DNA from 2 places in the Levilactobacillus yiduensis genome. Region 1 is predicted to be linked to the other one. Evidence: predicted binding sites of a transcription regulator. Region 1 holds the regulator's gene; the other holds the start of a gene.
What was found. Region 1 encodes Rex, which represses fermentation and respiration genes when NADH is low (regulators of the CRP and FNR family bind a similar motif). Its sites were predicted from a motif close to TTGTGAANTANTTCACAA; they were not measured.
Positions count from the first base shown of each region.

Region 2: NGM66_RS09580 (iron-containing alcohol dehydrogenase) is a predicted target of Rex. The motif match lies at 2,467-2,484, and genes of this name have one in related genera.

Region 1 is NZ_JAMXAZ010000003.1:122,292-130,646, forward strand. It holds gene kimA (potassium transporter KimA) at 1-855, opposite strand, end outside; gene groL (chaperonin GroEL) at 1,515-3,140, opposite strand; gene groES (co-chaperone GroES) at 3,201-3,485, opposite strand; gene NGM66_RS02970 (redox-sensing transcriptional repressor Rex) at 4,387-5,025, opposite strand; gene NGM66_RS02975 (ABC-F family ATP-binding cassette domain-containing protein) at 5,341-7,293, shown strand; gene NGM66_RS02980 (SDR family NAD(P)-dependent oxidoreductase) at 7,384-8,100, opposite strand; gene tsaD (tRNA (adenosine(37)-N6)-threonylcarbamoyltransferase complex transferase subunit TsaD) at 8,197-8,355, opposite strand, start outside.
Region 2 is NZ_JAMXAZ010000016.1:33,782-42,136, reverse strand. It holds gene NGM66_RS09595 (cation diffusion facilitator family transporter) at 1-151, opposite strand, end outside; gene NGM66_RS09590 (serine hydrolase) at 217-1,197, opposite strand; gene NGM66_RS09585 (hypothetical protein) at 1,295-2,071, opposite strand; gene NGM66_RS09580 (iron-containing alcohol dehydrogenase) at 2,521-3,693, shown strand; gene NGM66_RS09575 (HAD family hydrolase) at 3,924-4,580, shown strand; gene NGM66_RS09570 (GyrI-like domain-containing protein) at 5,051-5,677, opposite strand; gene NGM66_RS09565 (GyrI-like domain-containing protein) at 5,754-6,224, opposite strand; gene NGM66_RS09560 (helix-turn-helix transcriptional regulator) at 6,305-7,282, shown strand; gene NGM66_RS09555 (DUF6440 family protein) at 7,272-7,481, opposite strand; gene NGM66_RS09550 (ABC transporter ATP-binding protein) at 7,611-8,282, opposite strand; gene NGM66_RS09545 (ABC transporter permease) at 8,286-8,355, opposite strand, start outside.

The DNA.
Region 1 (8,355 bases):
CAGGACGGTTTGGCTACTTTGTGGCCGAATCCCCATGTAGTAACTCAGGTAGGTGATGCCGGCAAAGAAGACAGCCAAGATGCAGGCCATGATGGCCAAGGTAGCCGCCGCGTTGTGTCGCTTCGGTTCCTTGAAGTTTGGCACCGCATTACTGATGGCTTCAACCCCGGTCAGTGAAGATGACCCGGATGAGAATGCCCGGAAGAACAGCAACAGGGTCATGCCCTTAACGGGTTCTCCTAGCGATGCTGAGGCATGGTAGGTAATGTTCCCGCTCATGATGTTGTAGAGCCCAACCCCCACCATCAAGATAATCATGACAATGAAGAGGTAGACGGGCACCGTCAGAAAGGCTGCAGATTCGCGCATCCCCCGTAAATTTAGCAACATAATGCCAATGACGATCAAAACCGACACCAATACAGAGTACGGATACAGCGCCGGAATCGCCGAGGTAATCGCCTCGGTCCCGGAAGTCGTTGAAACCGCCACGGTCAGCATATAATCAACCAGCAAGGAGCCACCCGCTACTAACCCGGCCGACTGGCCCCAGTTGGTGCTGGCAACCACGTACGCGCCACCCCCAGAAGGATAGGCGTGAATGATTTGCTGGTATGAAAGCGTGATCGCAAATAACAGAACTAAGACCAAAGCCGCTGCCCACATTTGATACATCAAGGCGGCTGCTGATAAGGTAATCAGGACTGTCGTAATTTGCTCAGTACCATAAGCCACGGAGGATAACGCATCAGACGATAGTAAGGCTAATGCTTTAAACTTGGTTAGCGCCTGACCGCCCTCGTCCATGGTCTTGAGGGGTTTCCCAATTAAAACCCGCTTTAAATAACGCCACATGACTATTTACTCCTTATCTCCAGAAATAATGAAAACGGGACTAGGCCCGTTAAATAATAGCTTGTTTCTGTCAAAGCTCAACGTGCAGCAAGTCTACTACAACTAGCTCCACATTACCACAATTCCAGCAGTTAGCAACCGTAGAATTGCTTAGCGAACTTATCCATTATCCGGCAAAGTCTGACAGAAATAAAGACTTTCTTTTTGCTAAATTTTGTTGCTACCCTCTTGCGTGGGTTCTAAGCCAGTCTTTGGCAGTTACATAGCCGATACTGGCCGCCTCGCCGTCGAAGTCTGGTTCTCCCTGTTTCAGCGACAATGCCTGATTCTAACGCTAAGTCACCACACTTTCAAGCTAAAGTGGAACTTTTACTGTCAATTAAAGAGGCTGAATAACGAAAATCGGCTAGAAGCGAGGTTGAAGACCGACTTTTGGCTTCGACCGGTCCTTCCCACAGCGTCACGGTCCAAATTTGGCGAACGGTAAGGCGACCAGCACCAATCACATGACATTCAAAGACTAATTTTGTCCCTGTAAACCCTAGTGTCACCATAAATCCGACTGCATTCCAACTTGCAATCTTTAGCCGATAATCAAAAAAAGAAGCCTGAACCCGAAAGTCCAGACTTCTCGTCAATCATTTTTAATTGGATGCAGCTTACATCATGCCGCCCATACCTGGGTTAGCAGCTGGGGCTGCAGGTGCTGGGTTGTCTTCTGGCTTTTCAGCGACAACGGCTTCCGTCGTCAACAGTAAAGCAGAAACAGAAGCAGCGTTTTGCAGAGCAGAACGGGTAACCTTGGTTGGGTCGGTGATACCAGCCTTAACCATGTCTTCGTACTTGTCGTCTGCAGCGTTGTAACCAACACCTGGCTTTTCGCTCTTCAAGTGTTCAACCACAACAGAGCCTTCAACACCGGCGTTTTGTGCGATTTGACGAACTGGTTCTTCCAAAGCACGGAGCACGATGTTAACACCAGTTTGTTCATCGCCTTCAGCGTCAACCTTGGCAACGTCACCAATGACGTTGATCAAGGCAGTCCCACCACCAGCAACGAAGCCTTCTTCAACGGCCGCACGGGTCGCGTTCAAGGCATCTTCAATCCGGTATTTACGTTCCTTCAGTTCAGTTTCCGTAGCGGCACCGACACGAACGACGGCAACCCCACCGGCTAACTTAGCCAAACGTTCCTTCAGCTTGTCACGATCAAAGTCAGAAGTCGTTTCGTCGATCTGACCCTTGATTTCAGCAACCCGAGCAGCGATTTGGTCCTTAGCACCAGCACCTTCAACGATGGTGGTGTCATCCTTCGTCACGTTGACCTTTTGGGCTTGACCTAATTGATCAATGGTCGTGTCCTTCAAGTTCAGGCCTAAGTCATCGGTAATCACAGTCCCACCAGTTAAGGTAGCAATGTCAGCCAATTGGGCCTTACGACGGTCACCAAAGCCAGGCGCCTTAACAGCAACCACGTTGAAGGTCCCACGCATCTTGTTCAAGACCAAGGTAGGTAAGGCTTCACCGGTGATGTCATCAGCGATGATCAACAGGGAACGGCTTTGTTCAACAACGGATTGCAGCAATGGCAAGATGTCTTGGATGTTACCGATCTTCTTGTCAGTGATCAAGATGTATGGGTTGTCGAGGTTAGCTTCCATCTTATCGTTGTCGGTAACCATGTATTGAGACATGTACCCACGATCGAATTGCATCCCTTCAACAACGTCCAAGCTGGTATCAACCCCACGGGATTCTTCAATCGTGATGACCCCGTCGTTACCAACCTTTTCCATGGCGTCAGCAATTAACTTACCAGTTTCCTTGCTAGCGGATGAAATGGAAGCGATTTGGGCGATATCGTCCTTCGTCTTGACGTCAATCGACATCTTGTGTAAGGCATCAACAGCGGCGTCAGTCGCCTTTTCGATCCCGCGACGGATACCAACAGGGTTGGCACCGGCAGTAACGTTCTTCATACCTTCGTTAACGATGGCTTGGGTCAGAACCGTTGCGGTCGTGGTCCCATCACCAGCGATGTCGTTGGTCTTGGAAGCAACTTCGGAAACCAACTTGGCACCCATGTTTTCGAAATGGTCATCGAGCTCGATGGCCTTGGCAATCGTAACCCCATCATTCGTGATGGTTGGGTTGCCATAGCTTTGTTCCAAAACAACGTTACGACCCTTAGGCCCTAAGGTCGTCTTGACCGTATCAGCTAACTTGTCAACACCAGCCAGCATCTTGCTGCGTGCATCTTCAGAGAACTTTAATTCTTTAGCCATTTTCTACATTCACCTCATACTAAATTTTTTAAATAGTCTCTCGTATCAGTGGGAAAGCAATTAGTCAACGACAGCGACTAAATCCTTTTCGTGTAAAACAAGGTAAGTCTTGCCGTCATACTTAACTTCTGTACCGGCGTACTTGTCGAACAATACCTTGTCGCCAACCTTAACAGCTGGGGCTACCTTATCGCCATTGTCTAACACACGGCCATCACTCACAGCAACAACATTGGCCGTTGAAGGCTTTTCCTGCGCATTACTTGCTAAAACAATGCCGCCAACCGTAGTTTCTTCTTCTTGTGGTTGATCCAAAATGACGCGGTCTCCTAATGGTTTTAACACTTGAATCCCTCCAATAAACTTACTTTTTAGCACTGTTAGCACTTGACTAACATAAGTGCTAATAACAATATCTAATATATGGTTTTTCGCGCTAAAAATCAAGGAATTTGGCAAACAATTTGCCGAGTGCTAACGGCCCAGTTCGCCTAGCCCTTGTGGCTCTAAGCGAAATCCTTCATTGTATGATTTTTCTAATAACGTTGGCGAAACCAGAATGCCTCCGTCAGCCAGCAATTCCGCCTGCTCTGGGGAACACCTCCAGCCTGAGAAACGGTCTTCCGGTTCGCTTGAAAGCCTGGCAAAGTTCACCAGTCTCTCAAGTCGTCCCACCCAGTAACCTGGTAAGAAACACCAGCTAACTGGGTCGACACAGCTGGCTCCATTGCTGGCTGACTCCGGCGGGTTAGGGCTTGTCAACGACTCCGATATCAATTAGAGACGACTATGGGCTTTCGTTACTAAGGGTTAACACCATTAGTAGTTAATCATCCGTGTCGCCGAGAGTCCACCAAATATGGGTTCAGCCGTGGGAGTTACCTAAACGGCATGACTTTTCATGCCGCTTAGGTAACTGGCGTCTTTGAGACGCGGTCTTTCGGCTCAAAGGCGAGGTGTCGAGACCGACCTTTGGCTCGACCCGTCCGCCCACCGCGTTCCGACCCATATTTGGTGGACGGTAGGCGGCCAGCCCGGACCGTGTGTCTGCAAATAACTAGTTTTATCTTGTTATTTTTCAGTTCTTCCGTAATCCCCCAATTAATTCAGGCCGTTGTCTATAATTGCACAATCACAAGGCTATTTTGTGAAGGGCTTTTTGCCGATAGATTGGCAATTTTTCCGGCGATGGCTTCACAAAGCGTAAACAAAAAGTCGTAATCCCCCAAAAGATTACGACCCCGTTCTATTCTTTGCTGTTGTAGTGTTCCAAGAAGTAGATCAACGTTTGTAATTCGTTGGTCAAGTCCACGTTTTGGACCCGGACATCCTTAGGAACGGTGACCCGTAATGGTGTGAAGTTCAAAATTCCCTTCACCCCGCCGGCAACGGCATCGTCCGTGACGGATTGGGCCACGTCAGATGGGACCGTTAAGATGGCCACTTGAATCTGTTGTTCTTCCAACTGTGTCCGCAACTCCGTCATTGGATAAATCGGCACGCCGCTTTGAATCGTGTTGGCAATGTCTGCGTTCACGTCAAAGGCCGCACTGATACGGACGTTGCCGTCTTGGTGGAAGTTGAAGTTCAACAGGGCATGGCCCAAATTCCCAACCCCGATCAAGGCCACGTTGGTCAGCCGATCTTGGTTCAGAATTTTCTTAAAGAACTTAATTAAACTTTCAACGTCGTAGCCGTACCCCCGCTTACCCAGGGCACCGAAGTATGAAAAGTCTCGGCGAATGGTGGCAGAGTCAACTTTAACTGCCTCAGATAATTCAGTCGAGGAAACACGCGTCTTATCCGCGTCCAACAGGATGTTTAAGTAGCGGTAGTAAATGGGGAGCCGCTTCGCTGTGGCGCGGGGAATCTTTTGTTCTGTCAAAAACGAGACCTCCTAATCAATCTTGCTGATCACTGCCAAACCGGCAATAACCATTTCTCTAGATGATAACCTGATTGTGAAATTTACTTTCTTACAAATTATAGCATAACCGCCTGCCTTGTGAAAGAAATTGCAAGTATTTTTCACAATTATTTAGGAATTTCGGTCTAATTGCAGAATATGCTAAAATAGACATACTGAGGTTTCGGCCAAACTGCCGCACAAACCCAAGACTTTCAGAACGGACAGTGACTTACCATTGCCCGCTGAAATATACCTTAAAAATAACTTTAACCCCATCAAGGAGGTCATACCGTGATTCTTTTACAAGTCCAACAGGTTACCCGGCGTTTCGGGGCGACCGTCTTATTTGAAAATGTCACCATGGACGTCCCCGAGCATGGCCGCGTGGCACTGGTTGGCCGCAACGGTGCTGGGAAATCCACTTTACTTAAAATGATTGCTGGCGAAACCACCCCGGACGTCGGCCAGATTACCACAAAACGGGGATTGACCATGGGCTACCAAGCCCAAAATGCCGGACTCGCCTCATCGAAGACCGTCTGGAACGAAATGCTTGACGTCTTTGCCGAGGTTCGCGCCACAGAAAAACGGATCCATGAGTTGGAACAGCAGATGAGCGACCCGGCCGTCATTGCCGATGCCGAACAGTTCCAACAGGTCAGCGCGACTTACGACCAGCTCCAACAAGACTTTAGCGACCACAACGGCTACGGCTACCAAGCCGAAATTCGGGGTGTGCTCCACGGATTTGAATTTGGCGAAGAATACTACGACAAGCCCATCAACGAGCTTTCCGGTGGGCAACGGACCCAACTGGCCTTAGCCAAGCTGTTGCTGGAAAAGCCCGACCTCTTGATTTTGGACGAACCGACCAACCACTTGGACGTCGAAACACTCACCTGGTTGGAAGGCTATCTGCAAGGTTACTCCGGCGCCATTTTAGTCGTTTCCCATGACCGGTACTTCCTGGATCACGTGGTCAACGACGTCTATGACATGGCACACGGCGGGCTGGACCATTATCCTGGCAACTATTCACACTACATCGATGCCAAGGCTGAGCGGCTCAAGCGGGAATGGAAGGAATACGACAAGCAGCAGACCGAGATCAGTAAGCTCGAAGACTTCGTGAATAAAAATATCGTGCGGGCCTCGACCACCAAACGGGCCCAGGCTCGGCGGAAACAATTGGAAAAGATGGACCGCATGGCCAAGCCTGAAGGCGATGAAAAGGTCGCCCGTTTCACCTTCAAACCCCACCGACAAAGCGGTAACGTGGTCTTGGACGTGGTCAACGGGGCGGTTGGCTATGACGATCAGATACTCTGCGCACCGGTCAACCTGGACATCAAAAAACACCAGGCTGTGGCCATCGTCGGCCCCAACGGCATTGGTAAGTCCACCCTATTGAAGACGATTCTCGGGCGGATTCCTGCTATTCAAGGCCAGATCATCTTCGGTACCGGCGTTGACACCGGCTACTACGATCAGGACCAAGCCACGCTGCACGAGAAGAAAACGGTGCTCCACGAACTGTGGGACGACCATCCGACAACTCCCGAGGGCGATATTCGCTCGATTCTGGGCAGCTTTCTCTTTACCGGTAGTGATGTCGACAAGACCGTCCACAGCCTCAGCGGGGGTGAACGGGCCCGCCTGTTGCTGACTAAATTAGCGCTACGCCATGACAACTTCTTAATGCTGGACGAACCAACCAACCACTTGGACATCGACAGCCGGGAAGTCTTGGAAAACGCGCTCAACGAGTTCGATGGCACGATTTTGTTCGTTTCCCATGACCGGTACTTCATCAACCAAGTGGCCACACAAGTCGTGGAGCTGGCGCCAACCGGGACGACCCGCTACCTGGGGAACTACGATTATTATGTAGAAAAGAAAGCCGAGCAAGACGCCTACGCCGCCAAGGAAGCCGCCGAAGCTGAAGCCGCTCACCCGACCGTTGACGCACCCAAGCAGACCCAGGTCGACTATCAACAGCAAAAGGAACAGGCCAAGGCCAAACGGAAACTGAGTCGTCAGGTCGATGCCCTAGAAAACAAGCTGGGCGAGTTGGAAACGCAGAAGACGACGGTCGAGACGGCCATGAGTTCTCCCGAGAACTTCAACGATGCCGAAAAGCTGGCCGACCTGCAGGAGCAGCTCACGTCAGTCACCGATGAACTGGCCGCGACCGAGGAGGACTGGACCGAAAAGAGCCTGGCCCTGGAAGATTTCGCGGATTAATCACCACACAAAGCGACGCAAAGACGCCCGCTCTAGCAGCACGATTCAGCTGTTAAAGTGAGCGCCTTTTTCATGCATATTTTTACTCGACTAAAGGGCCGTGTAGCCACCGTCGACGTTGATCGTGGCCCCGGTGACAAAGGATGCCTCATCGCTAGCGATAAAGGCAATGACGTTAGCAATTTCCGCCGGTTGGGCTAAACGACCAATTGGCATCTTGCTGACCATGGGCCCGGTCACTTCTGGTGGTAGCGTTTTCAAAAGCGGGGTTGCCACGTAGCCCGGAGCGACCGCATTGAAGCGGATCCCCTGCGCCGCATAGGTGACGGCTTGCGACTTGGTGTAGTTGGCTACGCCGGCCTTGGCTGCCGAGTAGGCTTGCGATTTAGCCGCGCCCACGACCCCCAGAATCGAGCTCATGTTGATGACGCTACCGCTCCCTTGCTTGACCATCTGGGCAACAGCAACCTTGTTGGTCAACATGACCCCCGTCAAATCAATGGCGATGACCTGATTCCAGTTGGCCACGTCGATGTCCGCGACGCCGGCCTTCTTCTCAGCAACGCCGGCGTTAGCGACCAGGATGTCCAAATGACCGTACTGGCTGACGACCTGCTCCACCATGCCCTGCAGCGACTGTTCGTCCGTCACATCCGTTTTGATGAAGGCCACGCTGGTGTCATCCGGTGCACTAACATCGGCCGAAATCGCCACGGCTCCCTCAGCGACGAATTTTTGCACGGTTGCCAGACCAATGCCTGACGAGCCACCTGTAACAACGGCAACCTTGTTCTCTAGTCTACCCATAAAGCTCACTCCTTTTGGGGTCAGTATACAGCAAAAGACCGGTGGCAAATAAGTCACTGCCGACCGGTCTAAAAATACTGTTTCGTTTGACTGCTTTTACTTCACGGGATCGGCAACCCAGTCGAATTCCAAACTGGGATCAGCGTTCAACGTGGCATCCGCAAAGACGCCGTGTTGGTAGGCCACGTAGGCGAAGGCACCGATCATGGCGGCGTTATCCCCGCACAGGTTCAGCGGTGCCTTGACCAAGTGGGT
Region 2 (8,355 bases), on a different contig from region 1:
CTAGATAAAATTCAATCACGGAAATGGCCAGGTAGGCGCCCACGTTTAGGTACAAATGGTGTTGGGCCCCATGCAGTTTGGCCAGTTCTACCTGTTGTCGGGCCTGCCACGCCGCCTGTTCCTGCTGCTGATGCTCTTGCATATTGTTCATATTGCCAATCCCTCTAATCCTCTCAGCTAGGTCCATTATAGCCCTCCTAGCTAGCGGTGGACCGTTTACTTCTCAGCCGCAAAGACCACGTGATCCACCCGTTGGCCGAGGCGATTCATCGCAGGAATCTGCTGGTCTAATCTGCCATGTTGCGACAAGGCCACGACCACCACGGCGCGCTTGCCTTGCGCAAAAATTGCGGCGTCATTTTCCACGCCGTACGTGTCGAACTCCCCCGTCTTGTTATAGACCTGACGACCGGCCGGCACGTGACGAGGTAACTTGGTGTGATTGGTGTTGGCCGCCAGCAGCTTGAGCATGGCCGCATCTGCGGTCGGTGAAATCAGCCGGTGTTGCCACAATTTCATTAATAATTGGCCCAGGTCCCGGGCCGAGGTGACGTTGTCGCGGCCTGCCGCAAGGGCTTGTTGGTCCATCATCTTTCGCCGCAAGACGGTCTGCGTGGCCCCTAACCGTTTAATTTCCTGGTTGACCGCACTTAGCCCGCCAACCCGGCGAATCACGATATTGGTTGCCGTATTGTCGCTCACGGTCATCATGGCCCGCAACAAGTCGCGGTTGGTTACCCGCGTGCCATCTGGTTGGGCCTGCAGATTCCCGGTACCCCCAACTTTATCGGCAGCACGCAAGGTGTAGGGCGCTGATAAATTGAAGGTGCCCGCGGTCACCTGCCGATAGACCGTCGCCAAAATAAATAGCTTAATATCACTGGCCGCTTTTTGCGAACGATTCCGCCAACTCAGGGTCTGTCCCCCAGTCGTCTGTATGTAGACCGCATTTTGCCCGGCGAGCTGCCCCATCGTCTGCTGGGCAATTGCTTTTAACGGCAGTTGGGGGTGTGCAGTCGACCGTTGCGTTGTCTGGTGGGCACGCACAGTTGGTGTCTTGCGCTGGGACGCTTGCCTGGTCGCGTGGTGGGTCGCGACCGATGAGCTTGCCGCCGACCGCTGCGGTGCTTGGCGTTGACAGCCCGCCGCCCCCCAGCTCAACGCGACGCAAAGGGCCAGTAACCCGGTTAATTTCATATGATCTCCTCCTCAAAAAAATGAGTTTAGGTACGACCGCCTAAACTCATTTTGTGCGCCGCGCCAAAAACTTTGGCCCCTGCGCACGTCAGGTTTACTACTGCATCCAAACTTCATTGACCAAATCACCATCATAAGAATTCCCATCGGTCAAGACGATATCGTCATCGTAAGACGTGTAGCCGTAGTAGGCTTCGTGCTCGCCATTACTCCAGGTCACGTCGATCTCCACGTTGGCATCGATGGTCTTGGTATCGTTGGTCCCCGTCGTCACGTCATAGGACAAGACGCCCGACGCGCTGGAATTCTTGATGGTCGCGGTTCCGTGAAAGGCTGAGCCGTCGTTGTTGTTTTGCACGACCGTCCCGTCGCCGTGAATCGTCAGGGTCTCTTGTTGCCGGTCACCATCGTCATCATTATAGAAATAGTAATCGCCGGTGTACTTGCTATAGCCGTCAAAACTGTGATTCGTGGTTGACGTGGTCGTCGTGTTCCCACTAGCCTGACTAGTCGACCCAGTCGTCCCAGTGGCTTGTTTCCCCTGACTCTTCTTCAGCAGAAATTTGTCATTACTCTTCTGCAAACTGAAAAATTCGGTTTTGAGCGCACCAAAGCCCTTCTTGTTCAGATCTGTCAGGTTAATCGTGCTTAATTTTTGATTAGACTTTTTATATTTGCCATCTGCATTCAGTTCCTGAGCCGCCTTGATGATCGACTCATCCTTAGCTGTTTTACCACTGGTTTTCTTGCTCGACTGTGCCTGTTTGAGCGCGTCCTTGACCTGATGGCCACTCAAGTTGGACGAACAGCCTGCTAGACCGCTGGCCGCCAATCCCACTGCCAGCAACGTGAGCCAGTGTGTGTGCTTTATCATGTGAATCCGCCTCCGTCTGAAAGATTGTTATGTATCCAATACCTCAAGTTTACGGCAAGTAGTCAACAACTACAACGACCAGCATCGAATATAACTAATTAGATAAATGGTTTCCGGTAAACGTCATTTAATGTCGTCACGGTAAATTCCAGCAGGGGGTTCACGACCCACTGAAACCTCACGCATGTGCGCATTCAATTGCGAAATCACGACCAAATGAGAACAATTTGTTTAATCTTTCATTAACCTATTTGCCATTTTGTAAGCGTTAAATAAATTTTCTTATCGACCAGCGAATACCATCAAATCAGCGATAATACCAGGTTTTATCACACAACTAACCAACTCTTTTTCGAAACCAGTTGCAAACTGTAAATTTTTTAGTTATAATTGCTTTGTGAAATTGGTACCAATGATTTTCAAAACTTCCGAAAGAAGGCATTTGTATAATGGCTGAACGTAGTTATGATTTTCTTATGCCCAGCGTCAACTTTTTTGGCCCTGGCGTAATTAGCAAGATTGGTGACCGTGCAAAGATGTTAGGGATGAAGAAGCCCGTCATCGTAACGGATAAGTTCCTTGAAGGAATGGAAAACGGTGCGGTTGAACAAACGCTCGACTCCTTAAAGGCTGCTGGTGTTGACTACGTTGTCTACAACAACGTTGAACCGAACCCTAAGATTCGGAACATCAAAGAAGTTAAGAAACTTTACGAAGAATCAGGCGCCGACTCCATCATCACTGTTGGTGGGGGCTCTGCTCATGATACTGGTAAAGGTGCCGGCATTATCTTGACGAATGGTGACGATATCACCAAATTAGCCGGGATCGAAACGCTGGACAAGGCTTTGCCACCATTGATTGCCGTTAACACAACTGCTGGGACGGGTTCAGAATTGACTCGTCACGCTGTTATCACGAACGAAGAAACCCACTTGAAGTTCGTTGTCGTTTCATGGCGGAATATTCCGTTGGTTTCCTTCAACGACCCAACTTTGATGCTGGATGTGCCTAAGGGCTTAACTGCCGCAACTGGGATGGACGCCTTCGTGCAATCCGTTGAACCTTACGTTTCCGTTGACCACAACCCAATCACCGACTCACAATGTATCGAAGCCATCAAGTTGATTGAAACTTCCTTACGTGAAGCCGTTGCCAATGGGCACAACCTGGAAGCACGGACTAAGATGGTCGAAGCTGAAATGTTAGCCGGGATGGCCTTCAACAACGCCAACTTGGGTTACGTTCACGCCATGGCTCACCAATTGGGTGGTCAATACGACGCGCCTCATGGTGTTTGCTGTGCTTTGCTCCTGCCTTACGTTGAAGAATACAACATCATCGCTTGCCCAGAACGCTTTGCTGAATTAGCTAAGATCATGGGTGAAAACACCGATGGTTTATCCACGCGTGACGCTGCTGAATTGTCCATCAAGGCCATGAAGCAATTGTCAGAAGACGTTGGTATTCCAAAGTCCATCAAGGAAATCGGTGCAAAGCCAGAAGACTTCGAGCTGATGGCCGAAAACGCCTTGAAGGACGGGAACGCCTTCTCCAACCCTCGTAAGGGGACTAAAGAAGATATCATCAAGATCTTCCAAGCTGCTTACGACGCAAAATAACCAGACAACTAGCGCGACGATTGCGGCCAGTCCCGTAATCACTCGCGATACTCCTTGCAAACACCAGGGTTGGGGTTAACCGCCCGACCATGAAAATTGACGGCCCACTGGTTACCCCCTCGTGGTCGTCATCAAAAAAACAAGATTGATTGTGTATGACATCTTAAAAACCACCTTTGCGGGTGGTTTTTTTGCTTATGCGCGATTTAACTACTGAGGAAGTTCTTACTATGAAAAAATTTTTAACCTTTGATTGCTACGGCACGCTTCTCCGTGAAGAAGGGACTTACGCCGAGATCGTCCGCGCAGCCCATCAGATCGGGGTGGATGTTAAATTAGCGCGGCAACGGTTCATCACTTATCAGGCTGACCGCAACAACATGCATCCCTACCTGGACTACGACCTTTTAACGCGTAATAACCTGATTCATCTGGACTATCAGTTTGGCCTCAAGCACCAGTTCGAACGCTATTATCCGGAAATCCTGATGGCACACCGGGACCTGACACCATTCCCAGAAGTCATCGCGACCCTGAAGACCCTGCGTGAGCGCGGCTATCATTTAATCATGATGTCCAATTCCAGTTGGGATATCATTCCAGCCAACGCCGATGCGCTTCAGGTGCCTTTTGACATCTGGACCGCTGAAGACGTCCACGCGTATAAGCCGGACCACACCTTCTTCAATGCCGTCGATCAGCACTATGGGTTTACCCCAGAGAACCACTGGCACATTGCCCAAGGGTATCCGAGTGACATTGTGCCGGCCAACGACTTACAGTGGCCATCCATCTGGGTCAACCGTGAAAATGCCCAACCAACCGCAGCCGCCCGGCCAACACACATGGTCACCACGCTGGATGAAGTGTTGCAGTGGTTGCACTAAATATTTTACTGTTAACATATCAAAAGCATACACGTATTTTTACGGAGGTTGGTTACACCCCTGTATACCAAAAGGGCCACTCAATTGAGCGACTCTTTATTTTTGTAATTAACTAAAAGTTTCAAGTGCAAATGTTTTCTGACTAATCCTCAGTCAACGGGAGTACAAGTATTAATCTAATTTACCACCAGTACCTGTCAGACAGCCCAATCACAATTAGGAGTAGCCACGCCGGAACAGCAATACCCATCCACATTAAGGGCATTCTGCCACGTAGCCGAGAGTGAGCTAAATTTGTACTCAGCCGTGGGCGTTTTCAAGTGACCTACTTGGAAACGGGCGTCTGCGAGACGTGCTTTTCGGCTCGAAGCGAGGTTGAAGACCGCTCTTTGGCTTCGACCGGTCCTTCCCACAGCGTCACGGTCCAAATTTGGCGAACGGTAAGGCGGCCAGTGCGAGCCGTGCTGCATTCACTTAGGCGCGACCCGGTATCGCAACACCGTTTTGGCCTTCTCCGGCGCAGTTCGCCGGGGATCTGTCAGGTAGATCTCGCGGTGCCAGTAGTCGCCCATGATGGGAACGACTTTTAGCTGTTGCTCAGTTAAAATCGTCTGCAGTTTTGCAAACGTTGCTGGCTCATCGTCAAACGGTCCATGATGCACCGTCTGCAGGACGCGGCCTTCTGCGTAGGTTTCCCAGGTCACCTTAGCCAAATAAGGATTCGCTTTCTTAGCCTGAACAGCGGCCAATGCCCGGTCAAAATCACGTTCGGTCAATCGATCTGGCTGACGTAACATAATTTTATAGCTTAACGCAGCCTTGTTCAGGGTCGCGCCTCGTGACCCATCGGTAGTCGTCCACACGCCTTCTAGGGGATAGACCGTGTACACGTACGGTTCGCCAATTTCACCGCGCTTGAGTGCCATGCGCAGCTGATAAGCGACCGGATACAACGCCGCGACGTGTTCACCAAAGTCCGGCTGGTTGGGGTCCCCAGTCCCTGTAAGCGTGATAAAATTCATTGCGGGTAATGTCAGTAACGTCGGTGCTTTGGGCAAGTACCACGCCTTTTCTGCTTTACGCCATTCGTGTTTCACGGGAAAGCCTCCTCGTATTTTACTTTTTTCATTATACTAAAAAATCGTCAGCCATTTAAACCGACGATTCCCCCAATTATTTAGCAACTAATGGTACCAGCATTTCACCGTGGATGCCTTGGTCGTCGCTGCCCGTGACGTAGGAGGTGTTGGGACCACCCACGTAAGCGTAGTCGGTCAACTGGGGTAGGATCTCGCCAAAGGCTGGCCCTTCCAGACTGTTGTACAGCCCCATCTGGTCCGTAGCACTGCCTGTAATGACCAGATACTTACCCGCTGGAAATTCAATCAGCCGTTGGCCCGTTGCGGCCGTGGCATCCGTCGCGACCTGCCGTCCGGCATAGTAGTGGAATTCGCCGTTGATGGCTTCATTCACGGCAAACGGATAGTCGTTGATTCCTGCTAAATTGTCCAAGGCGTGATCTGCGTTGATCTTCTGCCAGAAGTCCGTCTTCTGTTGCCCCATCGTGGGAAAGTCCCCAGTTAAAACGGTATCGATTCCTAAAACAGTGAACGCCGGTTTGGTTTCAATCGTGTAATTTGCCATGTTGTGATGGCCTCCTTTAGATGATAGACTCAGTATACACAGAAATGGTTTCAAAAACTGACACCATTAGGAGGGCTATCATGAATAAAACGGCACGGGTCAATACCATGATGCGCTACATCAATAACCGCCAATTCTTTACGATTCGCGAGCTCATGGCTCAGTTTCACGTTTCCCGGAGCACGGTCATTCGAGATCTGACAAACATCCAGGAACTTGGCATGCCGCTAACGGCCAGTGTTGGCCGCGATGGCGGGTACGCGGTCATGCAAAACCAGCTACTGCCGGCCGTCCAGTTCAATAGTGAGGAGCTCAAAGCCCTGTTTGTCAGTTTTCTTGCGACGCGCAACACCCAACTTCCCTATCTCAAAAATCGCAATACCTTAACGGAAAAATTGGTGGCCATTGCCTCGCAGACGCAGCAAGACGACCTCCTGACGCTGCAAGAATTACTCGTTTTCAGCCACACCAATCCTGCCAACACCAAGCTGACGGAATTGACTGATTTTGCGCCGCCCATGTTGAAGGTCTTACTGAACCATTGCCTGACTACTCGCCAGCTTCACCTGACCCTCGCCGATGCCACTGTCACGGTTTGGGTCCGTCACGTGTTTAATCGCCAGGAAAACTGGGTCGTGGACGCCTGGGACCTGACCACGAAACAATTTCGTGAGATTGCGGTGACGACGATCAAATCAGTCATCCCAGTTGCCGCAGACCAAGCGCTTCCTACCACCACCATCACGGCGGCAATCAAAGCGGCTCGGCCACGGCCCAACGTTGTCCTTCACCTGAAAGCGACCGCCATCAGTCAGTTTCGCCATCATCCCCACCCCACAGAACCGCTACAATTTCAGGATATGTATCAGCAGACGGCTAAGCTAGACTGTTATTTGCCGCTGGACCAGCCACAACAGCTGGTAGACTTTGCCCGGTGGTACTTATATTTGGGCCAAGACGCAACGTTGCTAACGGCGCCAGCCGCCCTAGTGAACGCCATCCGGACGGAATGTCTGGCGCGTTTGGGGGACTTACCTGGGTATCAACTCAATCAGTAATCTTACCATTTCTCTGTTTTAACAACGGCTTGCCTTCAGCGTCGACCAACACCGTCATGCCTGAACCTAACGTGGCGTACATTCCCAGTAAATACTGGACGCCCGTCTCGCGATCCGTGATGATTTGCACCGTCGTCGCGCCATCTGTCTTGGGTGTCTCAACCTCAAACCGATTCGCTGGCTTTTCTTTTCCAAACATATGAGATAACCTCCTTTAGTAATGCACTTAGTTTACCATGTTTCGCTCAAAAAAAGCGTGAGAATCAACCAGCACTTACTGGTCTGATTCCCACGCTTTAGTGGTCCTTCACCCACATGATTAACTATTTTACGCTAACGCCATTTTGCCGTCCATTATCGTATAAATCTTATCGGCAAATGCCCGGAGCCGTAAGTCGTGGGTGACCACCACAATGGCCTTGTGATGCTGCTTAGCCAGGTCGTGGAGCAGTTGGCCCACCACCTTGACGCGCGCACTATCCAATGCCGCGGTCGGTTCATCCGCCAAGATGATATCCGGATTTTGGTATAGCGCTCGAGCAATGGCCACCCGCTGCGTTTGCCCGCCAGATAACTCGGCCGGGTACTGTTGCGTCAGCTGACCAATACCCAATTGGTCGAGCAATGCGGTCAGGTCAGCGGCGGTCAGGTTGCCCTGTGGCTTCACCCGGTCGACCAGAGAAAATTGGTCTTGAACCGTTAGATAGGGCACTAGATTGTAGGCTTGTAAAATAAACCCAATCTTATTCAACCGCAACGCGTCTCGCGCCTTGGTCGTGAGTTGGCCCAATGATTGCGCTTGGACCTGCACCTGACCGGTCGTGGGCGTCTGAATGCCACCGGCAATCGTGAGAAAGGTGCTCTTACCCGAACCAGACGGGCCTAACACCAGGCTGACTTCTCCGGCGGTGGCACTAAAATTAATATCGTGGAGCACGGTCACTTCATTTGTATCGTGGCCAAATTTTTTACTGATATGTTCCAATTTTAATGCTGGCATCATCTAGCCTCCAATCACGCTGACGGGGTCAACGCGCAAAATCAAACGAACGGGAATCAAAGCGCCAATTACG